Regions from separate parts of the Ferdinandcohnia jepli genome, predicted to be linked through region 4. Evidence: predicted binding sites of a transcription regulator. Region 4 holds the regulator's gene; each other region holds the start of a gene.
The links. The regulator Rex, encoded in region 4, represses fermentation and respiration genes when NADH is low (regulators of the CRP and FNR family bind a similar motif). The targets are predictions, from matches to a motif close to TTGTGAAATATTTCACAA.

Region 1 (4,192 bases), on a different contig from region 4:
ATTTTTGATTGAATAACAACTCGGCGGTAATGTTGAGCAGCCGTTGTTTTTATATCAAATTTCACACGTTTACTTAAGTCGTATAACCAACGGAATACTTGCTCATGTTCCACTGGTGAAATCATATCAGAGTCTTTTCCTCTACCTGTTGGTACTAGGAAAAATACACTCCATAACACACAATCTAAGTCTTCAACTAATTTTTCCATTTCTTCTAATACATGAATATTATAGCGTGAAATAACAGTATTGATTTGAATAGGAATTTCAAGCTCGTGTAAATATCTAATTGCATTCATTGTTAGTTCAAATGAGCCTTTTGTTCCACGGAAGTGGTCATGTATTTCTGCAGTCGGACCATCTAAACTGAATGCCCAACGTGCTAACCCAACTTCCTTCGCTTTTTCAATTGCTTCTTTAGTAACGTTTGGTGTTGCACTTGGCGTCATAGATACACGAACGCCTTTTTTAATTGCATAGTCTGCAATATCATATACATCAGGTCTCATCAGTGGATCTCCACCTGTGAATACGAGCATTGGATTGTTCATTTCGTAAATTTGATCTATTAAGTTCTTGCCTTCTTCAAATGATAATTCTCTTGGATCCCTTGTATATTGAGCTTCTGCACGGCAATGTAAACATTTTAATTGGCAAGCTCTTGTAAGTTCCCAAATTACTATAAATGGATCTTTATGAAAGTCTCTTTCAAACATGAGGCAAACCTCCTTTGATAATGTCCACATTTTAACACTATTACTGAGTGAGAAATGTGAGGCATATCACAGGTATAGGAGGAATTCAAAAATTGTTCAAATTTGCAAGGGTATGTTGCTAGAAGAAACTACACATGAATGAAGGTTAGCACTAATGCTACAAAAAGATTAGGAGCTCCTAAGAGGAAAAGAGCAAACGCATAGCGATTACGTTTTGTTCTTTCTATTTTATTTTCACTATAAAAGTTAGTTCTCATTCGGTCCCTACTGACAAATGAATCAGATACGATACCTGCGAGTAGGAAGCAAATGATTCCAATTGTCCCAGAAATAACGGAATACGGTTCAAATTCTTGAGTGGTAAATCCCATGATGAGCAAAGCCCCAGCAATAAAAATCCCTACTACGAAGCCTACCCTCAGATGACATCCCTCCCTCCAAAAGTATCGTGTATTGTTATTCTATAGGTTTTTTCAGCAAATTATGAGCAATTAGCTTGGTTTAATTAGGTATTACTTATAAAGAAAAAACCTGTAGAACAAATCTACAGGCGTGTATGCATGTGCATACGTTTAGATAGTGAGGAAACGTTTCCAACCTTATTCGAGTAAAATGAGGATAGAAACGGAAAAGGCTATCCTCCCCTCTAACTTGGTTGTAGCTTTATTATATTCGGTGTCGTATTTTCATGTTGTGAGGGATATCACATTTCATTTTGTTTTGCTTTTTCGTACTCACTTTGATGATTAATATTATCGAATTCTTTTCCATTCATACTTAGATCGCTATTTGTAACATACCGGACACTACAAGAATCTAATAAGAAACCCATTTTATACTGCCCCTGGTTTAATAATTTTTCAATTTTTTCTTTTACCCGATAATGGTAGAGTCCAATTAATGGTTGTGTTCTTCCGTCAATTACTGGTATTACTGCATCTATATTTTTCTCTAATGTAAAAGAAAGCATTTGTTCAATAAGTTGATTAGTTACAAAAGGTGTATCACATGGTAAAACAACATACCAGTTTCCCTTTTTTTGTGACATAGCAGTGAGAATACCAGCCAAAGGTCCATTCCCCTTATATTCAGGCAAATCCTCTATAATAGTAAAAGAAGTGTTTTCTTTAAACTTTTCGATTGTGGCTGGGTGACTTACAATAATAATGTCTTCCACAATTCCTTCCAGAGCCCCTTGTGCATGTTCAAAAAAGTACTTATTTTTAAGTTGAGCAAATGCCTTGTGAGTACCAAATCTTCTCGACTCTCCACCAGCGAGAATGATACCAATTCGTTTTTGTTCCAATCTCAAACATCCTTTAGTTTTTTCTCTATAGTAGCACGTAAAAAAAGAGACTACCAAATCGGTAGCCTCTTAGAATGCATTATTATTTCTTACCAATTGCAACTCGCCATACCTCAGGTCCTTCTTCAAGGTACTCCCAAGTGAATGAGTCACTACGCTCCATCATAAATTGATATTGTAATGGTCTTGGATCATGGTCATTTGTTAATTCCATTATTTCACCTGATTGAAGGCTATCGAATGTTCTAAAGATTGTTGGGTGCTTATCCTTTGGTGCGAAATCAGGTGCGTTTACTTTTGCTGCAAATACCATTTTGCATTCCTCCTAATGTTTTATGTGTTAATTGTACAAAGGTTTAATTCAATTTGTTGTGAAACTTATCACTATGTACATATGTTTTTTATCATACGCTTAAAAATCTATGAGATAATGTTAGTAAATCATAAATCGAGGTGGATCTATTGAAAGAACTAGTGGGAAACTGTTCTGATTGTGGAAAGGAGATTTATTGTTTAGAAGGCTTTATTAACGGTGTTGTTTCTGATGATAAAAAAGAGCTTCGGTGCTTTGTGTGCGCAGATAGTGAAACCAAAAATAAGTAGGATTTCTCCTACTTATTTTTAATATTCGGCATCGAAATTAAACAGCTTTGCTAGTTCGATAATTTCTTTTTTAATAGCTTCATTATCATTAAAAGTAACCCACTCCATTTGATTGCTATAAAGTCTATATATATATTTTTCAGTTACTATTGAAAGTTTAACTCCCCCGTATTCTTTTTCAGTTGCAGGTTCTTGTAGAACAGCTCGTTTGTTTCCAATTCTTATTTCTTTTGTTTTATATGTTTCAGTAGGGTATTTATCATGATTCAGTTGCAACCTAATTGCTTCCTCAATGGAACCACTCTCGTTACTTTGAGTATCTATTGATACAAATCTTCCGGGAGTAGTTGTTGCATAGGTGACAGACATATTTAAATGGGTATTATCATAATGGCTCACATAAATTCCTTCTGTTTTCCCTAATAATGAATCTATACTTTTTTCTGGCTCGGTAGGGAAAACGATATACTTCTCACCTTTTTCTGTTAATACTGGTATTTCAATGCCCGTCTCAAGCTGCTTATACTGAATTAAATCCCCAACTGCTTCCTTTCCATCTGTTGATTTAATAAGTTCACTTAAAGAGGTATATTCTATTACATTAGTTTGAACAGCTAGAAAAAATAAGAAACCAGCCAATAAAAAAGAACTAGCAGAGTATATAAAAGCCTTTTGAACCTTTTGTCTTCTATTAGATATTTCTATATCTCGCTTAACTTTTTCGCGGATAACCTGTGATCTTATCGTACTCCATTCCATTTCAAATTCTAATTTTTGAAGTGAACGATCTAATGAACTATTATTTTGTTTGCTCATGTATGTACCCCTCCTTCAATAACTCTTCTTCAAGAGCTGGCATTGCACGATTAAGTGTAGACTTGACTTTACTCTCTGACCAATTGAGTATTACTGAGGTTTCGGCGATTGAAAAGCCTTTTATTTTTCTCAATATAATTACTTCACGATACGTTTCCTTTAACCTCCCTAAGGCGCTATATAGTTCGTTCGAGTTCTCTTTTATTCGTAAAAAATGCTCTGGTGATGGTACGATTTCCTTTTTCAGAGTAAATACTTCTTTAAAAAGGCGAATGGGCTTATGCTTTCTCATATAATCTACCGTCACATTATGAGCAACACTAAACAGCCAGGTTTTCGGACTGGAATCCCGCTTAAAGGTATGATGAAATTTATAAGCTCTTACAAAAGTTTCATGGGTTAGATCTTCTGCTTGTTGATAATCTTTTACCATTAATATGACAAATTTAAAAATCGTTTGATGGTACAAGGTATACCATTCCTCTATCTCATTCTCTCTGTAATTAGACAAACTGTATAATCCTCCTACAAATAAAATAAATTCTCTATTTAGACGGATGAAACAAATAAAAGTTGTGAATTTTATATATTTTTATCATATTTGAGGTTTAACAAATTTTAAAGACAGATAGACAAATTTGTCTAATTCATGAACAATAAGTTCATTTCTCCCTACTTATGATATAAATCACAGTCTCAAAATCTCAGATTGTTACAATTTACATAGTTTAAATGATGTTTTGAATAGCTT
Region 2 (4,192 bases), on a different contig from region 4:
TCCTTTTAATAGCACAAAAAAACGCAAGAAAAAATCCCTTGCGTTCTGTGCATATACATTTTTCAGCTGAATTTTTCGATAAAAAATAATTCCTAAAACATTTGGTAACCCTTAGATCTAAGCATTTTGATCACAATTCCAGATAAAACAGCTCCAATTAGTCCACTAACGAGAACAAGGATATCAGCTGGTTGTAAGGATATTATATTATTGAATAGAGCACTAAATGAACTTCCTGGTGACGTAAAGTAATCAATAAACGAAACATCTTGAATGATAGCAATTGCAACGATCGGATATATAATAGTCATTATCCACGACATTCGTAATAGCATGTTTAAAAGGAATCCGATTCCAAAAAATAATACTAAAAACAAAAGCATAGATATAATTAAAACAGGCACACTCATTGGCATGACAGCTCACCTCCAGTACAAATCATTCCTAGTGTACTAAAGGGAGAATGTCCAGTCAATTAATTTCACCTTACTGCCAATATTACTTTTTACCGCTACCTTCACAGGAAGAGCATGTTTCAGAACCACCAAGGATTAGTTGAAAATACCCCTTACCTGAGCAATACGGACAATCCTTTGTTTCAAGCTGTTTACTATTCATTACGTTCCCTCCCTATAAAATTTTGTTAAATCTAAATTTTCTGATAATATATCATGTTTTTGTGCATTTGAAAAGAAGGAAATAAGACAATAACCACTCATGTAAGCGAATACATAGTAATATCTCTTCCTCTTTCGTTTATTCTCTCACTATTTTGCTTAATTATAATTCTATTCATTCATCAAAAAAGGAAATGTGCAATAGCACACTTCCTTTTTTATCTTTCACTTATAGGAAATTAAATTTACCTTTTTTCAATACAAGACCAGGGCCACCAATAATCAATAACGCACGATTATCAATTACCTTTTTCATAAAGGAAGCTCTTGCACCCCAGATTTTTCTACCAAATACAACTCCGATTGCATCATTCTCACCTAGAGAACATACAGTACCTTTATTATCAAATGCGAAGTCTGCTAATTCACCTTGGTTACGAACAAGCACTGCAATGTTTTTTGCAACTACAACTCCTTGTTGCATTGCTATTTGAGCTGTTGGTGGATAAGGACGATTAATTTCCTCGTTAATTACTAAAGAAGAATCTCCAACGACGAAAATATTTTCATGTCCTGGAATTCGTAAATGTTGGTCAACCTTTACACGGCCACGCATCGCTTCAATTCCTGAAGCCTCAATTATGCTGCTACCACGAACACCCGCTGCCCAAACTACAGTTCCAGCTTTAATTTCTTCTGTTTGATCATCTTTACCAACGATGATACCTTCTGGTGTACATTCTTTAATTGCAGTTCCAATTTTAAATTCTACACCTTTGCGTTCTAAGTGATTTACAGCATATTCAACTAGTTCTGGATCAAACCCAGGTAATGCAGTTGGAGCTGCCTCTACACAAATCACACGTACTTTATTTTGATCGACATCATATTCACGGCACAACTCTGGAATTCTATTTCCAAGTTCACCTAAAAACTCAATACCTGTAAAACCTGCTCCACCAACAACAATTGTTAGGCGTTCATCTTTCTTTTCATCTTCCGTATTATAAGTAGCAAATTGGTATTCGATGTGCTCACGAAGTTGACGTGCACCGTTTACATTTGAAATAGTAAATGCATATTCTTTTAACCCTTTAATACCAAAGGTCTCAGACTCTCCACCTAATGCGATTACTAAATAATCATATTCATGTTCGCCATCTTCTAAAATAACGCGCTTTTCTTCATGATTAATTGAAGAAACTGTTCCTTGAACAAACTTAACTTTACTACGGTCAATCACATCATTTACTTGGTAACGAACACGGTCATGGTGTAAAGTACCTGCAGAAGCTTCATGTAACCATGTTGTTTCATAATGGTAATCATTCTTATTAATAAGTGTAATATCTGCTTCATTTACACCTAATGTTTTTTGTAAGTTTACAGTTGTGGTTAAACCACCATATCCTGCACCTAATACAACGACTTTTGGCTTTCTCACCGAAATCACGCCCACCTTTTCTTTTTTAACAGTAGTTAGTTTATACTTATCATCCACTGTTACCTCTATTTTTATTGATAAAAAGTTTGTGATATCCTTCACGTAAGATATCATAGTTGTACAATTAATTGTACTGTTTTTGTCATAGAAAATTGCTATTTGATACCTACATAACATCTTAGTCCTTTTATACTGATTTTTCAAGTGTTTAACATACTTTTCAAACCTTAAGAATATTAGAAAAACAACCATTTTTAAAAGGTGTAACAAATATTTCATATTACCATTCTGGTTTGTTCTAATATTTGCCACATTTACCATACTTTCATGTATATGATTGAGATATTATTTTGTTTTTATGTTACTATAAGAAGAGAAAATTTGTTTCATATATAATTGACATTCATGGGGGGATTTTAAGTGAAAGAAGATCAAAAATTATATGATATTACCGTTATTGGTGGAGGCCCTGTTGGATTGTTTACTGCTTTTTACGGGGGCATGAGACAAGCTAGTGTAAAGATCATCGAGAGTCTTCCACAATTAGGCGGGCAATTATCAGCGCTTTATCCTGAAAAATACATATATGATGTCGCAGGCTTTCCTAAAATAAGAGCTCAAGAATTAATAGATAACTTAAAAGAACAAATGTCGAAGTTCGAACAAACCATTTGTCTTGAACAAGCGGTTGAAAAGGTAGAAAAACAAGAAGATGGTTCATTTAAACTAACAACCAATAGTGAAATACATTATACAAAAACGGTCATTATTACTGCTGGTAATGGCGCTTTCCAACCTAGAAGAGTCGATCTTGAAGAAGCTTCAAAATATGAAGGTAAAAACCTACACTATTTTATTAATGATCTTAACCACTTTGCAGGTAAAAAAGTAATGGTGCTTGGTGGTGGGGATTCTGCAGTTGACTGGGCACTTATGCTAGAGCCTATTGCTGAAAAGGTAATGCTTGTTCATCGTCGTGATAAATTCCGCGCCCACGAGCATAGTGTTGAAAACCTTATCAATTCAAAAGTCGAAGTAAAAACACCTTTCGTTCCAGTAGAACTTGTTGGAGACGATAATGAAATTAAGCAAGTTGTCCTTGAGGAAGTTAAGGGTGACCGCAAGGAAACAATTGATATTGATGCATTAATTGTAAACTATGGCTTTGTTTCTTCATTAGGTCCAATTAAAGAATGGGGCTTAGAAATAGAGAAAAACTCTATTGTTGTTAACTCAAAAATGGAAACGAATATTTTAGGTATTTATTCAGCCGGTGATATTTGTACATATGACGGTAAGGTAAAACTTATAGCTAGCGGTTTTGGCGAAGCACCAACTGCAGTTAACAATGCGAAGTCATACATTGATCCAAAAGCAAAAACACAACCAATGCATAGTTCAAGTATGTTTTAAATATTAAAAAAGAAGTTGGGATTCCCCAACTTCTTTTTATTTAGCATTCTTCCGGAGTCCCTGCTACTTTTGCAGTACGGAATGAAGATCCACATCCACATGATGCTATCGCATTTGGATTGTCAATGGTGAAACCGCCGCCCATTAAAGATTGTTTAAAATCAATTTTGACTCCCTTAAGGATTGGAGCGTCTTCTTTCTTAATAAGGATTTGAATACCATGCTGTTCATCTTGCTGGTCCTCTTCGTTGATTTCCTGTTCAAACCCCATTCCATATGATAGCCCGCTGCATCCGCCACCTTTAACAGCTACACGTAAAAAGGAGCCTTCTTCTCCGCTATCTTTCATCATATCTTTTATCTGAAAAGCAGCTGCTTCTGAAATTGAAATAACTTGTTCAGTCATTTTTTAACCTCCTTATCTCATTTAGCTTATTACTATAAGTATAATATCTATTATTCTCAGTTACAAATATAGCGCTTAGTAATAAAATCTTCCATCACATACGACCTCAGCTGGTCCCGTCATGAGAACATCACCAGTTAACGTCCAGGTGATATATAAATCTCCACCAGCCAAATGCACAACTGTCTCTTTGTTCTTCTCTGTTTTGCCGTTTAACACTGCTGCTACTACAGCCGCACATGCACCTGTTCCACAAGCTTGAGTGACTCCTGAGCCTCTCTCCCATACACGGAAATGAAGTTCATGATTTGA
Region 3 (4,192 bases), on a different contig from region 4:
GAATACGAGGCGGCCATATCCTTTACCACAGCATCTTTCGCAAGCTTGTCACGTTCTTCGCTGTCTATTTCAGTATCCGAAAGTTGATGATAAAGCTCGATCTTTTCCACCCCTACTTTTTTTAAATAGTTGTCGGTATAAAAATAAGGTGTGAAAAGCTCATGTGTAAAGAAAAGGAGAAGAAGAAAGCTGGAAATAAGTTGAATATGTAATGTAAAGCGAAATGTCGATATCCTCTTATTTACTTTATTAACTCCCAAAACTATAAGGATAATTGCTAAAATTAGAAAAATGTAATCAATAATGTAGTGGAAATAAAGAAAGTCTAAATAGTGTTCATTTTTTAGGTAAATCACAAACAAAAATACTGCAAGTAAAAATGAAAAGGTTTTATTAATAAGTTCATGCATAGTATACTCCTTTCAAACTGTGAATCTTATTGCGCACTCATTCCCTTGCGTGTAAGACTTCAAGTCCAGACATCATTATAATAAAGAAAGCAGAGAGTTATAAGCTAATTGCAGCTTTCGATTAATATATGATTTTTTAGATGTAGGTACTTCTTTTTCTTCTCCAGATAAATACGCCTGAATTGGCCCAGCGTATTCTAACTTCATAGTTTCATAATTTATGATATCGCTAGGACGAGCAAAACATGCCGGCTTATCATTTATGGAAAATCCTCCGCGCATTAATACAGTTGCTACAAACTGAGAGCAGAAAAAGGCATTTTTATTTTGTATCTTTGTTTTTAACAAGATTCCAAAAAGTCCAATCAGATTGTATTTGTACTTCTCGCGTGTTTCTTCAATCTCCTTAATAAAACCGATCATGTTAGAATATTCTTCCTCTGACACAGTGAAACTATAAATAGCACAAGTTGCATTTTGGAAGAGCTTCCCCTTTAAATCTTCTTGCACAAACCCACCAATAAATGGGTTGTGAGGTCTTTTTCTCCCGAAACTATAAGTTGTATCGAGATTATCTGTAAAAGAAATAGACGCATGATTTAATTGCTCTTTCGTAAACATTTTTATCATTCTAGTAAATAATGTACCTGTATCAGAAAGTATTATATAAACCTTCATTTTAATCCCCCAACAATCTTATATGACTTATTCTTATACCATCATAGTAAAAGCAGGTAACTAGTTGAATAAGCTAGAGATATATTTTTAACTAGGACCTGCGATGTACGTTAGGTCCTTTTCCCCTAAGAAAAGATTATAGGAGAAATGTCATATTTAATAGTTACTTCAGTCATATATCCAGTCATATATTTATTCTGTGTTCTACATGATTAGACGCTCCAAGACGAAAATTGTTACGTGTTCTACTATAATTCAACAAAAATTGAGTTTTTCCTTCTTATATAGTGATAATGGCGTGAGAAGTAACGTTTACGAAATGTTCACATCAATACCTTCTAAAATAAGTTAAAATGGTAACATAATAATGTGAAGGTTTTCACAAAAACTTCTTTAGAAAGGACCATTCCAACATGTCTCTGCATACACCAGATCAGATCGTAGATATTACGGTTAAGAACGGAATTAAAAAGACTAGTTATCCCATTTGGACTACACTTATTTTAGGCTTTCAAGCTGGAGCATTTATCTCCTTAGGCTTTTTACTTTATATAAGGGTGACTGCCCCTTTACCTGAGAGTCTTGCTAGTATTAGTTCAATACTTGGAGCTTCCGTCTTTCCACTTGGCCTTATTCTTACATTAATTGCAGGTGGAGAGCTATTAACCGGTAATATGATGGTTGTTCCCCTTGCACGCTTGGCACAAAAAATTCAAACAAAACAGCTCATCCATAATTGGTTTTTGATTACACTTAGTAACTTTTTAGGTGCGATTTTTGTTGCATATTTCTTTGGTCATGTTGTTGGTTTAACCGAAACTGGCGCGTATTTAGAAAGTACGGTTCATATCGCCGAACATAAAATAAATGCTAGCTTCCTGCAGGCATTTGTATCAGGAATCGGCTGCAACTGGCTTGTTGCTGCTGCGGTTTGGTTGGCATATGGAAGTAACGATATGATAGGGAAAATTGCTGGAATATGGTTCCCAACAATGGCATTTGTTGCGATTGGCTTTCAACACGTTGTTGCAAATATGTTTGTTATACCGGCAGCAATCTTCGCTGGACACTTCAGTTGGGCCGATTATATTGGTAATTTCATTCCTGTATTTTTAGGAAATGCCGTTGGTGGAGCACTATTCATTGGAACGGCATACTGGTACGCATATAAGAAGCAGGATTATAGAGTTATCGAAGGAACAAAACAGACAGAACTTGTTGAGAAAAAAATGAGTGTTTAATATAGAAAAACTCCATGGGATTATCCATGGAGTTCGTTCGTCTTATACAATTACTTCTATCTTTTTAAAATTCTTTTCGAATTCTTCAATACTACAAGGCTTTCCAAAGTAATATCCTTGGACATATTGACAATCCTGGTCACTCAAAAATGAAAGCTCTTCTTTTGTTTCAACACCTTCTGCTATCACTTCCATTTTTAGATGTTGTGCCATTTTTATCATGGCAATTGTAATTCCAGCATTTTCAGAATGGGATGAAATGTTTTGAATAAACATCCGGTCAATTTTAATTCCATCAAGATTAAATGTTTTTAAGTAATTGAAGGACGAATAGCCTGTCCCAAAATCATCAATAAAAATTTTAATCCCCAAGTTTTTTAATTCTACTAGTGTCTCAAGTATATATTCTTCATTCTTCATTAACGAGTTTTCGGTAATTTCAAGCTCTAGCCATTTACCTTCTAACTCATATTCTTCAAGTAAATTTCTTACATCTTTTGCAAAATCAGTTTGTAAAAAACGTTGTGAGCTAATATTAACGCTTATGGGTATTAGTGGAATGCCCTCTTCCCGCCAAGCTATTAGCTGCTCACACACTTTCCTCTTCATCCATTTACCTAAATGTACAATTAGACCTGTTTCCTCAGCTAATGGAATAAATTCGGCTGGAGAGATAAGTCCGAATTTTGGATGGTTCCAACGAATTAACGCTTCTGCACCGACAGTTTCTCCCGTAACTGTATTAACTCGAGGTTGAAAATAGGCTACGAACTCTTTGTTTAATATAGCTTTACGCAAATCTCGTTCCAGTAAGAAAGACTGATAGTTTCTTTCATCCATAGAGTTTGTATATATTTGGTACATATTTCGACCTAAATCCTTTGCCCGGTATAAAGCAATATCGGCTTTTTTCATCAGGTCAACAACAGAAGTTCCCGCTGAAGGGTAAAAACTGATTCCGATACTAGCAGAGACTAAAAGTTCATGGTCTTCAATATAAAATGGAGATGTTAGATTTTGTAAAATGATGTTTGCCAGATTGATGACTTCTTGCTGTTTTGTTACTGTCGGGTATACAAGCATAAACTCATCCCCACCCATACGAGCTACAAATTGTTTGCCTTTTTGAAGGCTATTTTCTAGTCGTTTTGAAATTAATTCTAAAAGTCTGTCTCCGATTAAATGGCCTAGGGTATCATTTATTTTTTTAAAGCGGTCTAAATCAATAAACATTACAGCTAATTGGTCATTTTCGTCAGCTGAAAGCAATGAATCCTGTAATTTTTGTTCAATCCATCTTCTATTTGGAAGTTTCGTTAATTCATCATGGTGAGCTAAATATGCATTTAGTTCTTGGTTCTTTTTCTGATTTGTAATATCTTTACCAATCGAATAGACTCCGTTAATCTCATTCTCAATTATGATCGGAAGAAACGTAATATTAAGGAATAACCGCTCCCCTTGTTGATTGATTATTTCAATTTCGAAATTTTGAGGATTACCTTTTATAGCTTTTTCAAAATACTCGTTTCTACTTTCTACATATTTTTCGACGATAAGATCAACTGTACTTCCATTAGGAATCGTTTCTATTGAATAACCAAATATTTCACAGGCTCTTGGATTCATGTCAACTATTTCACCATTTGCATTATAGGTAATAACAGTATCCTGACTATGCTCAAATAGTGATTGGTAATGTTGGAGGTTAAGCTTAAGCTCATTTTGAGTAGATCGTAATTCTGTAATGTCATGTACAGACCCTACAATTTCAATTACATCGTCTCCTTCAAAAATCGGAGATACATCAACATATACAAGCTTTCCGCGCAACTCGATTTCATAGTTAACTCGATTTCCTTC
Region 4 (4,192 bases):
CTCATTTAAAACTCGTTTATTAGAAGTTAAGTTTGCTTGCTGTTGGTCATAGTAACCGACAGTTACATGAGAGCCAAAACGGAAACTACCGTCTACATGGTCTAGTTTATCAATAATTGCTTTTAATAAAGTGGATTTCCCTATTCCGTTCGGCCCAACTAAAGCAATGCTGTCTTCCCTATAGATAGAGAAGTTGACATTTTTTATAATGGGCTTGTCCTTTTCATAGGAAACGGAAACGTCATTAGCTGTTAATACATCATTCCCACTTTGCTTTTCAATCTCGAAGTGAAAGGAAGCTGATTTTTCATCTCCTAATGGTCTATCCATTAGCTCCATTCGATTAAGTTGTTTTCTTCTACTTTGAGCACGTTTTGTAGTAGAAGCTCTAACAAGGTTTTTTGCGATAAATTCCTTTAATTTCTCTACTTCATCTTGCTGCTTCTCATATTTCTTCATTTCAAGCTCATAGTTTTCTGCTTTAAGCTTTAAATAATTACTGTAATTCCCTACAAACTTGGTACTTGTCATTCTTGAGATTTCATAAACCTGCGTTACAACTTTATCAAGAAAATAACGGTCGTGTGAGACTATGAGTAGAGCACCCGGGTATCCTTGCAGGTACTGTTCAAGCCATGTAAGTGTACTGATGTCTAGATGGTTTGTAGGTTCATCTAGAATGAGTAAATCTGGTTTTGAAAGTAAAAGCTTACACAACGCTAATCTAGTCTTTTGACCACCGCTTAAGGTAGAAATAGAAGTTGAATAATCAAACTCAGAAAAATTAAAGCCATGTAAGATGGAGCGAATATCTGCCTCGTACTGATACCCACCTTGCTCTTTAAAATCAACTTGTAATTGATCATATTCCTCAAGTAATTTTTGATATCTAGCCTGGTTTTCAAAGACTGAAGGGTCCCCCATTTTAACTTCCAGATTTCGCAGTTCTTCTTCAAGCTTGCGAAGTGGAGCAAAAACGGTTAACATCTCTTCCCAGATGGTAAGGCTAGATTCTAGCCCAGTGTCTTGAGCAAGGTAATCAATGGTAACAGTTTTAGGCTTAATAATTTCGCCACTATCATAGGACATCTGTCCAGCAATAATTTTTAATAATGTTGACTTCCCAGCGCCGTTTCTTCCAACAAGCGCAATTCTATCTTTGGATTGTACTTCTAGTTTTATATTGGATAAAATAAGATCAGCAGCAAAATATTTTTTGAGCTGATTTACCTGTAGTAATATCATGCTTTTTCACCTCTTGTTTCCTATAAATAGTTTATCTGTATTATCTTAATAGAGCAACATGCAATGACATTCTTCACAGATGTTCGTAAGACAGATGTGGTAAAATAGTGTATAGTTTTATTGGAGGTTTTTTAAGATGTCTTCATTTACTCATTTTAATGAGCAAGGTCGCGCCAAAATGGTTGATATTAGTGAAAAATCAGATACTGTTAGAACAGCGATTGCAAAAACGAGTGTAACAGTTAACAAAACAATTTACGAGCAAATAGTAGATAATAAAATTAGCAAGGGAGATGTCCTTGCTGTTTCACAGGTGGCAGGTATAATGGCTGCCAAAAAAACGTCTGAACTCATTCCGATGTGTCATCCTCTTTCATTAAAAGGTGTTGATATATCATTTGGTTGGTCAGTGGGAACTGATCAGTATAAACTTGAAATTACGGTTTCTGTTAAAACAAAAGGGAGTACTGGTGTTGAAATGGAAGCTCTTACAGCTGCCTCAGTTTGTGCGTTAACTGTGTATGATATGTGTAAGGCGGTTGATAAAGGCATGATTATCGGACCAACCTATTTAGCAGAAAAGACAGGTGGAAAGAACGGAGATTTTAAAAGGGAATCATTAAATAGTTAAATTAGCGGGGGATGTCAGGTGAATCTTGATCAATCAAAAATACCACAAGCTACAGCCAAAAGATTACCACTCTATTATCGGTTTTTAAAAAATCTTCATGCCTCAGGTAAGCAAAGAGTATCATCGTCTGAATTAAGCGATGCGGTAAAGGTAGATTCAGCTACCATTCGACGGGATTTTTCATATTTCGGTGCTCTGGGAAAAAAGGGTTACGGGTATAATGTAAACTATTTATTATCATTTTTCAGTAAAACCCTTGACCAAGATGAATTAACAAAGGTTACCCTAATTGGAGTAGGTAATTTAGGAACTGCCTTTTTACACTATAATTTTTCAAAAAACAATAACACAAAAATTGAGCTTGCGTTCGATGTGGATTATAATAAGGTTGGCTCCAGTATTGGAGGCGTAAAAGTCCATCATTTAGATGATCTTGAAGAAATGCTTCCTGATGATGTGACAGTAGCAATTTTAACCGTGCCGGTCGGTGCAGCCCAACCAATTACTGATCGCTTAGTAAATAAAGGGATAAAGGGTATCTTAAACTTTACACCTGCTAGAATTAATGTACCGGATGATATTAGGGTTCATCACATTGACCTGGCGGTAGAGTTACAAGCGCTTGTTTATTTCTTAAAGCATTATTCAGGTGAATAATTAAATAGAGAAAAATACTTTTGAGGAGGTGACTCACAATGGGGAGCTTAGGATTCGGTAGTATTATTTTGATTGTTTTTGCGGCTTTGCTAATCTTTGGACCAAAAAAATTACCTCAGTTAGGAAGAGCAGCGGGTAATACATTGCGTGAATTTAAAAACGCAACAAAAGGTTTAGCAGATGACGATGATGACGACGATAAAAAGACACAAGATGTGAAGTAATGATAGGATGAGTCACATGAGCGAAAAAGAAATGTCTGTCTATGATCATATAGGAGAACTACGAAAACGACTTATCTATGTAGTCGTTTTCTTCTTCATTGTTGCGCTAGGAAGCTTTTTTCTAGCCGAGCCTTTAATTATTTATTTGCAAAATGCAGAAGAAGCTAAAGAGCTAACAATGAATGCTTTCCGTATGACTGATCCAATTAAGATATATATGCAATTTGCGTTTATTATTGCATTGATTATATCTTCACCTTTCGTACTCTATCAGCTATGGGCGTTTATTAGCCCTGGATTATATGAGAAGGAAAGAAGAGTAACCTTAAGTTATATTCCTATTTCAGTAGGTTTGTTTTTACTTGGGGTCTCATTTTCATACTTTATTCTCTTCCCGTTTGTTGTAAATTTCATGGGAAGATTAGCAAGTCGACTTGAAATCAATCAAGTCATTGGTATTAATGAGTATTTTCAATTTCTACTACAACTTACACTACCATTTGGATTTTTGTTTCAATTACCAGTAGTAATCATGTTTTTAACTAGACTTGGAATTGTTACACCAATGTTTCTTGCACAAGTCCGTAAATATGCTTATTTTATTTTACTAGTAATCGGAGGCTTAATTACTCCTCCAGAAATAATATCGCATTTAATGGTGACGGTACCGCTTTTTGGACTTTATGAAATTAGTATTATTGTTTCTAAGAGTGCTTATCGAAAAGTGTTGAAAGCCGAAATGCAGGCTGCGAATAATATCGAATAAAAAATAACCTCCTAATTGGAGGCTATTTTTTTGTCATTTTTTTAATTTTACTGTGTAAAGCAAACATCCGAATGGCTATTCCGAAATCAAATGTAGCAACTAGCGCTAATAAAATGGTGGAAAAGTTCCATACGGTCTCAGTTGCACTTCCTATTGCAATATAAGTAAAAAGTACACCCATTAATAAATAGATGATACCCATCGCAAAGGGTGAAGTTCGTCGCATAAATTAAAATCCTCCAATAAACGTCTGTTGTATCTTCTCAGCTTCCTTCATAATCCTTTCTATATCATCTGCAAAAATTGTTTGAACAACTACTACAAAGGTATTCATCGCAACATGTGCAAAGATCGGAACGATGATACGTTTTGTTTTTACATAAAGGAATGCAAAAGTGAAGCCCATTGCTGTATAGATTAGAATATGTGTAAAATCCATGTGTACCACTGCAAATATTAACGAGCTTATTAATGCAGAGATAAAAAAGTTGAATTTCTTATACAATGATCCAAAGATAATTTGTCGAAAGATAATTTCTTCTAAAATTGGACCAATAACGGAAACAACGATTATTAGTAATGGTAAGGTTTTAACAAGAGCCATGATTTGCTGGGTATTCTCTGAACCAGCTTCAATTCCTAGCAGGTGAATCTCAATATTGGCTGCAA

Region 1: AB3M96_RS16025 (DUF2249 domain-containing protein) is a predicted target of Rex. The motif match lies at 2,392-2,409, and genes of this name have one in related genera.
Region 2: yumC (ferredoxin--NADP reductase 2) is a predicted target of Rex. The motif match lies at 2,259-2,276, and genes of this name have one in related genera.
Region 3: AB3M96_RS18400 (formate/nitrite transporter family protein) is a predicted target of Rex. The motif match lies at 1,456-1,473, and genes of this name have one in related genera.

What each region holds. Positions count from the first base shown of each region.
Region 1 is NZ_JBFOKR010000014.1:117,539-121,730, reverse strand. Features, by position in the region: gene AB3M96_RS16040 (TIGR04053 family radical SAM/SPASM domain-containing protein) at 1-716, opposite strand, end outside; gene AB3M96_RS16035 (DUF5316 domain-containing protein) at 845-1,087, opposite strand; gene AB3M96_RS16030 (molybdenum cofactor guanylyltransferase) at 1,420-2,022, opposite strand; gene AB3M96_RS16025 (DUF2249 domain-containing protein) at 2,105-2,335, opposite strand; gene AB3M96_RS16020 (hypothetical protein) at 2,485-2,625, shown strand; gene AB3M96_RS16015 (hypothetical protein) at 2,644-3,441, opposite strand; gene AB3M96_RS16010 (RNA polymerase sigma factor) at 3,425-3,952, opposite strand.
Region 2 is NZ_JBFOKR010000011.1:104,891-109,082, reverse strand. Features, by position in the region: gene AB3M96_RS13320 (YuiB family protein) at 93-410, opposite strand; gene AB3M96_RS13315 (YuiA family protein) at 499-618, opposite strand; gene AB3M96_RS13310 (NAD(P)/FAD-dependent oxidoreductase) at 847-2,070, opposite strand; gene yumC (ferredoxin--NADP reductase 2) at 2,482-3,474, shown strand; gene AB3M96_RS13300 (HesB/IscA family protein) at 3,515-3,880, opposite strand; gene dapF (diaminopimelate epimerase) at 3,956-4,192, opposite strand, start outside.
Region 3 is NZ_JBFOKR010000018.1:30,173-34,364, forward strand. Features, by position in the region: gene AB3M96_RS18390 (hypothetical protein) at 1-410, opposite strand, end outside; gene AB3M96_RS18395 (hypothetical protein) at 486-1,088, opposite strand; gene AB3M96_RS18400 (formate/nitrite transporter family protein) at 1,502-2,329, shown strand; gene AB3M96_RS18405 (EAL domain-containing protein) at 2,372-4,192, opposite strand, start outside.
Region 4 is NZ_JBFOKR010000027.1:41,112-45,303, reverse strand. Features, by position in the region: gene AB3M96_RS21855 (ABC transporter ATP-binding protein) at 1-1,245, opposite strand, end outside; gene moaC (cyclic pyranopterin monophosphate synthase MoaC) at 1,382-1,876, shown strand; gene AB3M96_RS21845 (redox-sensing transcriptional repressor Rex) at 1,895-2,533, shown strand; gene AB3M96_RS21840 (twin-arginine translocase TatA/TatE family subunit) at 2,572-2,757, shown strand; gene tatC (twin-arginine translocase subunit TatC) at 2,774-3,523, shown strand; gene AB3M96_RS21830 (YdiK family protein) at 3,546-3,749, opposite strand; gene AB3M96_RS21825 (CPBP family intramembrane glutamic endopeptidase) at 3,753-4,192, opposite strand, start outside.